3 regions of the Brevibacterium sp. 2SA genome follow, and region 1 is predicted to be linked to each of the others. Evidence: riboswitches for the same ligand, from Rfam matches in the RefSeq annotation. Region 1 holds a riboswitch; each other region holds the start of a gene.
The links. A riboswitch is a leader RNA that binds a small molecule or an ion and turns the genes downstream of it on or off. The one in region 1 is predicted to bind thiamine pyrophosphate.
Positions count from the first base shown of each region.

Region 2: it holds a riboswitch for thiamine pyrophosphate, as region 1 does, so the genes downstream of both, thiO (glycine oxidase ThiO) here and thiC (phosphomethylpyrimidine synthase ThiC) in region 1, are expected to answer to the same signal.
Region 3: it holds a riboswitch for thiamine pyrophosphate, as region 1 does, so the genes downstream of both, thiM (hydroxyethylthiazole kinase) here and thiC (phosphomethylpyrimidine synthase ThiC) in region 1, are expected to answer to the same signal.

Region 1 is NZ_SCMW01000095.1:909-3,105, forward strand. It holds gene thiC (phosphomethylpyrimidine synthase ThiC) at 1-958, opposite strand, end outside; TPP riboswitch at 955-1,065, opposite strand; gene FFS20_RS17555 (M18 family aminopeptidase) at 1,683-2,197, opposite strand, start outside.
Region 2 is NZ_SCMW01000006.1:30,693-32,889, forward strand. It holds gene FFS20_RS04155 (2-dehydropantoate 2-reductase) at 1-63, opposite strand, end outside; gene thiE (thiamine phosphate synthase) at 60-860, opposite strand; TPP riboswitch at 884-986, shown strand; gene thiO (glycine oxidase ThiO) at 977-2,173, shown strand; gene thiS (sulfur carrier protein ThiS) at 2,170-2,197, shown strand, end outside.
Region 3 is NZ_SCMW01000022.1:45,914-48,110, forward strand. It holds gene thiE (thiamine phosphate synthase) at 1-26, opposite strand, end outside; gene thiM (hydroxyethylthiazole kinase) at 23-883, opposite strand; TPP riboswitch at 871-974, opposite strand; gene FFS20_RS09775 (ABC transporter permease) at 1,061-2,197, opposite strand, start outside.

The sequences.
Region 1 (2,197 bases):
CGGTCACGCGGTCGGCGGTGAGCGGGACGTAGCGCAGCAGCACACCGGCGTGGACGGTCATGTAGTCGACGCCCTGCTCGCACTGTTCGATGACGGTGTCGCGGTAGATCTCCCAGGTCAGCGCCTCGGCGTCGCCGTCGACCTTCTCAAGCGCCTGGTAGATCGGCACGGTGCCGATGGGGATGGGGGAGTTGCGGATGATCCACTCGCGGGTGGTGTGGATGTCGTTGCCCGTCGAGAGGTCCATGAGGGTGTCGGCACCCCACTTCGCGGCCCACTGGAGCTTCTGCACCTCCTCGGCGATCGAGCTCGTCACCGCCGAGTTGCCGATGTTCGCGTTGATCTTGACGAGGAACGCCTTGCCGATGATCATCGGCTCGGATTCGGGGTGGTTGATGTTCGCGGGGATGATCGCGCGCCCGGCAGCGACCTCGGAGCGGACGAGTTCGACGTCGCACTGCTCGCGGATCGCGATGTAGCGCATCTCGGGGGTGATGATGCCCTGCCGGGCGTAGTGCATCTGCGTGACGGTGCGTCCGGGCTTCGCGCGCCGAGGCGTCCGGTCGGGCCCCTGCCACTGCTGGGAGGGTGCGCCGCGGCGGACGGCTGCCCGCCCGTCGTCCTCGATGAGGTGGCCGCGGGCCGCGTAGTCCTCGGTGTCGTCGCGGTCGGCGATCCACTCCGCGCGGTGCGGGGGCAGGCCCTGTTCGGGGACGGCGCCGGGCCCGACGGTGCGGTAGACGTGGACCGGCTCGTTGGGGCGGCCGTTCGTGTCGTCGAGGTCGATGCGGGTGACGGGCACGCGGATGCCGTGCTCACGGTCCTCGACCCAGGCCAGGGAATGGGTGGGGTACTGCTCGAGAGCGAAACCCGCGGGGGTGCTCGCGGAGTTCTCGGCCGGTGCCGTCGGGCGCGGGGCAACGGTGGGACGGGTGGTTTCTGGGGTGGGCGCAGTCATCTGCGATCCTCTCTTCCTCCGCCGGTATCAACCGGATCAGGTTCAACGGTCTCGAGCGGTCTCAGCTCGATCTCAGCCCTCTTCCGAAGGCCCCCGTGGGGTCACACAACGACTATCACGGTGTGGGCGCCGCCACAAAATCACCCGCGGCAGGTGTTCACTGCGCGAGACGGTGGACGCGCGGTCGCCCGATTTGGTGCCTCAGTTTCAGCGTGCCCAAGTGGACGCGCCCCAGTGGGTGTGCCCCGGTGGACGGGCTCCTGCCGACGTGCCTCGGTGGACGTGCCCAGCGGACGCGCCCTGGGGGAAGTACCCCAGTGGGCTCGCCTCGGATTCCTGCGCACGCTGGACGCCTGCGGCATCGTGCCTGCAGGCCTGCTTCCACGCGCATTGTGCGTGCGCGCCCCGCTCGCTGCGTCATCGTGCGTGCAGCATCGCGCCTCGGCGGACGCACTCCCGCGACTTCGCTGACGGGGTGTCTGCGGGCGTGCGCCGGTGCTCGTCCTCGGGGTGCTCGTTCAACGGCGAGCGTGAATATCGCCGCCTCGGCGAATCTGCCGGCGCTCGTTCAACACGGAGCGTGAATATCGCGTCTTTGGGGACGCGATATTCACGCTTCGTGTTGAGTGAGACTCAGGGGTGAGTGAGGCTCAGGGGTGAACGAGGCGCTGCGTTGAACGAGCAAGCGCTCGCCCCCTGTGTCGGCTCCCGCAGGCGCGGCGCCTCACGCCCCCTGGAGGAACGTTTTCGCGACCGCGCCGAGCGCGACGACGTCGCTGATCGCGCACATCTCCCGCGCCGAGTGCATCGAGTAGAGCGCCGGTCCCACATCGACCGTCGTCATGCCCATGCGGGTGGCCGTCAGCGGTCCGATCGTCGACCCGCACGGCACCGAGTTGTTCGAGACGAAGTCCTGGTACTCGACCCCGGCGGCTGCACAGGCGCGGGCCCACGTCGCCGTGCCGACGGCATCGGTGGCATACCGCTGCTGGGCGTTGAGTTTGAGCAGGGGCCCCGCACCCAGGCGCGGACGCACGTGCGGATCGTGGCGTTCGGGGTAGTTCGGGTGGGCGGCGTGTCCGGCGTCGGAGGACACGCACACCGAGGCGGCCAGTGCGGCGAGGTAGTCACTGCGGTTCGCCTCGGGGAAGAGGGCGGCGACGATCCGCTCGGTGACGTCGGAGAGGAACGGCCCGCTCGCGCCCGAGCGCGAGTTCGACCCCACCTCCTCATGGTCGA
Region 2 (2,197 bases), on a different contig from region 1:
TTCGACGAGGCGGGTGCCGAAGGCGCCGCCGGTCGCCCCGGCTCCGGCGATGAGGATTGTCACAGGGTGCCGTCCTTCGTGGTCGAGTCAGTGGTCGTGTCGGTGGTCGTGTCGGTGGTCGTGTCGGGGTCAGCGGAAGTCAGCTGCGCGCGCAGCCGAGCGGCCGCCTCGGCGGGGTCAGGCGCCTCGGTGATCGCGCGGACGACGACGATGCGCGTCGCCCCGGTCTCCTGCACCGCCCGGAGACGGTCACCGGCGGAGATCCCGCCGATCGCGAACCACGGCTTCTCCGTCCTCCCGCTCACCGCCGCCAGCGGATCGAGTCCGGCGGCCGGGCGGCCCGGCTTCGTCGGGGTCTCCCACACGGGGCCGACGCAGAAGTAGTCGATCTCCGGGTCGGCGGCTGCGGCGAGCGCCTGCTCGACCGAGTGCGTGGACCGGCCGAGGATGACGTCGTCGCCGAGCACCGTACGGGCCTGCGCGCTCGTCAGGTCGCCCTGCCCGACATGGAAGACGTCGGCGCCGACGAGGAGGGCGACATCGGCACGGTCGTTGACGGAGAAGAGCTTCCCATGCCGGCGCGCGGCATCGCGGAGGATCTCGAGGGCGGCGATCTCCTCCCGCGCTTCGAGACCCTTGTCGCGGAGCTGGATGATGTCGACGCCCCCGGCGTAGGCGGCGTCGAGGAACTCACCGAGGTCGCCTTGTTGCGTGCGGGCGTCGGTGCAGAGGTAGAGCCGGGCGGAGGCGAGCGCACGGGTCCGCGCGGCATCCGACCCGGAGGCGTCGCGGTCGACCGGGTGGCCCGCGTGCTCAGCAGGGGCGGTGACGGGGTCTTGCACTGCGGGAGACGTTGGCATCGTGGGAACCATGCTCCTAGAGTAGAGGAGTTCGCGGGAGCCTCGCTGGGAGGCTGAGAGGGCTTCGTGCCGACCGCCTCACCTGATGCGGGTCATGCCGCCGGAGGGAGAATCGCATGGACGTCATCGTCGTCGGCGCCGGGATCATCGGCCTGGCCACGGCGTGGGAGCTGCACCGGCGCGGGGCGGCCGTCACCGTCATCGATCCGCACCCGGGCACGGGTGCCACGTCGGCCGCGGCCGGGATGATCGCCCCTGCCGCCGAGATCGCGTGGGGCCAGACTCCGCTGTTTCCGCTCATGCGCGTCTCCGCCGACCTCTACCCCGACTTCACTGCGGCACTGACCCGGGATTCGGGGGCCAACCTCGGGGAGACGACGACCGCCACGCTCGTCTGCGCCGGGGACCGCGCGGATCTCACGGCCCTGCGCGAACTCAGCGCCCTTCAGTCCGCGGCCGGTTCCGACCTCGACCTGGTCACCGGATCCCGGGCCCGCGACCTCGAACCCGCCCTGGCTCCCGGTGTGTGCGGGGCCGTCCTCATTCCCGGCGATCATGCGATCGATCCCCGGCGGGTGACGCGCGCGCTGCTCACCGTCCTCGGTGACCGCGTCATCGAGGATCGGGTGACAGGGCTGGTCGGCGAGGAGGGGTCACCGGCCGGCGAAGCCCCGGCTCGGACGACCGGAGTCGTGCTCGCCTCGGGGCGCCGAGCCCGCGCCGATCAGGTCGTGCTCGCCGCAGGCATGGCGCACAATGCGATCGCCGGGGCTCCGCCGCTGCCGCTGCGGGCCGTCCACGGCGATGTCATCCGGCTCCGCTCGGACCCCGACGCGCCGCCGCTGCTCACCCGCACGATCCGGGGACTCGTCGCCGGTCGGCCCGTCTACGTCGTGCCGCGGCCCGATGGGGAGCTCGTCCTCGGGGCGACGTCCCGGGAGGACGGTCAGACCGGCATCCTCGCCGAGGGCGTCCACCGTCTCCTCCACGACGCCGAACGGCTCGTGCCCGGACTCCTGGGGTGTGAGATCACGGAGATCACCGCGCGAGCCCGGCCCGGTTCGCCCGACGACCTCCCACTGCTCGGCCGCAGCGACCCCGGTCTCGTCGTCTCCACCGGGTACTTCCGCCACGGGGTGCTCCTCGCACCGTTCGGCGCCCGCCTCGGCGCGGATCTCGTCCTCGGCGCCGACTCCGCGTGGCTGCCCGTCGGTGCGCGCGAGGCCGTGGCACCGGGACGGTTCGAGGCCGACCCGCCACCATCACCGCAGCCACCTGCTGCGCCACTGCTGACAGCAAGGAAGGGATCATGACCATCACTCTCAACGGCGACCGCC
Region 3 (2,197 bases), on a different contig from region 1:
GCCAGGCGCTCACTCGTCGCGCTCATGCTCTCGTCACTTCGACCCGTGCCTGACCGATGCGCGCATCGTCGGTGGTGTAGAGGGCGTCGAGGAAGTGTTCGGCATAGCTGCCCGGTCCGGCGGCACCGGCCGCTGCGGCTTCGCCGGCGACGGCGAAGTGGGCGTGGGCGGCGACGACGGCGGTGAACTGTTCGAACGCCGCGAGTCCGGCCGGCCCCGCACCGGAACTCGAACCGGCCGGCGGCACGGCGGCGAGGTAGGCGGAGGTCACGGCACCGAGCGAGCACCCGGTGCCGATGACGAGCGGCATGAACTCATGGCCCCCGTCGACACGGGCGATGTGATCGACGCCGTCGATGTGGGCGACGATCGCGTCGCGTCTGCCCGAGACGGCGACGATCGCCCCACTGGTCCGTGCGAGCTCGGCCGCCGCGGGGAGGACGGCGTCGACCTCGTCGGTGGATTCGACGCCGCGCCCGCCGGCCCCGGCTCCTGCCAGGGCCGCGATCTCCGAGGCGTTGCCGCGGATCGCGGTCGGGCGATCGGCGGCGGCCCGGCGGATGCGGGTGGTGCGGTGGTCGACTGCGCCGATGCTCACCGGGTCGAGCACCCACGGAGTCGAGTCCGCGGTGACGGCTCCGATCGCGGCGTCGGCGGCGAGGAACTGCTGGTTCGTCGCGGTTCCGAAGTTGACGAGCAGACCGCCGGCGAGGTGCGCGAACTGTGCGGCGTCGGCTTCATGGTCGAGCATCGCCGGGGACGCACCGACGGCGAGCAGCACGTTCGCGCTGAACTGCTGCACGACCGTGTTCGTGATGCATTGGATGAGCGGATTCGCCGCGCGCAGACGTGCGTGCGCCGACGACAGATCGATGTCAGTCATGACGATCCCTTCGCTAGCATGGCCCAGATCAGGTTCGATGGGTGTCCTCTCAGCCCGGCGCGACTGCCGCCGGGCACCCCATGTCATTGCCCATGACTGTACCAAAATCGCCGAGGCGGGGGTGAGGTGGGGTCACCCCCTGACCTCGCCCCCGCCTCGGCGCTGGTGGAGCAGACCTCACCCCCTGCCGACGTACCGCTGTCCGCGCCGGCTGACGGCGTCGATGACGACGGCGGTGAGGAGGACGAGGGCGGTGATGATCTGCTGCATATCGGAGTTGAAGCCGATGAGGTAGAGACCGTTGTTGATCGCGCCGACGACGAACGCCCCGAGGACCGCGGCCCACGCCGACCCCCGCCCGCCGAAGAGGGAGGTGCCGCCGATGACGGCCGCGGCGATCGCGTTGAGGAGGTCCTGGGTGCCCACGAGCGTCGACCCGGCGTTCGTCGTCACTCCGGCCTTGACGAAGCCGAAGAGGGCGGCGAGGACCCCGGCGGTCATGAACACGCTGATGCGCACCCACGTCACCCGGATGCCGGCGCGCCGGGCGGCTTCGACCTTGCCGCCGACGGCGTAGATCGAGCGTCCGTAGCGGGTCTTGCGCAGCACGAGGTCGATGATGATCGCGATGACCATCATGAGGAAGAACGGCAGCGCGAGTCCGAAGTCCTGGTTGACGAGGATGAGGAAGCCGAAGACGATCGCCGCGAGGACGACGATGCGCACGATGACGGCCGTCCAGCTCGGGCTGTCGAGGCCTGCGGAGTGCCGACGCAGCTTCGAATGGATGATGCCGGCGGCGAAGCCGATGACGGCGATCGCCCCGAAGACGTAGGCCCAGAACGCCGGGAAGTAGTAGCTGGCGAAGTCGAAGACGAACGTATCGGCCATCGAGAGGTTCTTCTGGGTGCCGAGCACCGTGAGCGTGAGCCCCGTGAACGCGAGCAGACCGGCAAGGGTGACGACGAACGCGGGAATCCCGACGACGGCGAAGAACCAGCCCTGGATCGCCCCGATGACGAGGCCGAGCAGGAGGATGATCGTCACCGCGATCACCGGCGGGACCCCCTGCCGGACGACGAGGACACCGAGCACCGAGGCGGCGAGACCGCCGAGCTGGGCGAGCGAGAGGTCGATCTCGCCGAGGAGGAGGATGAGGTTGATCCCGAGTGCGAGGATCGCCAGGTAGGCGACCTGGGTGGAGAGGTTGACGAGATTCGCCGGTGAGAGGAAGTTGCTGTTCGCCGACTGGAAGACGATGACGATGACGACGAGGGCGAGGATGACGGGGAACGACCCGAGCTGGCCTTCCCG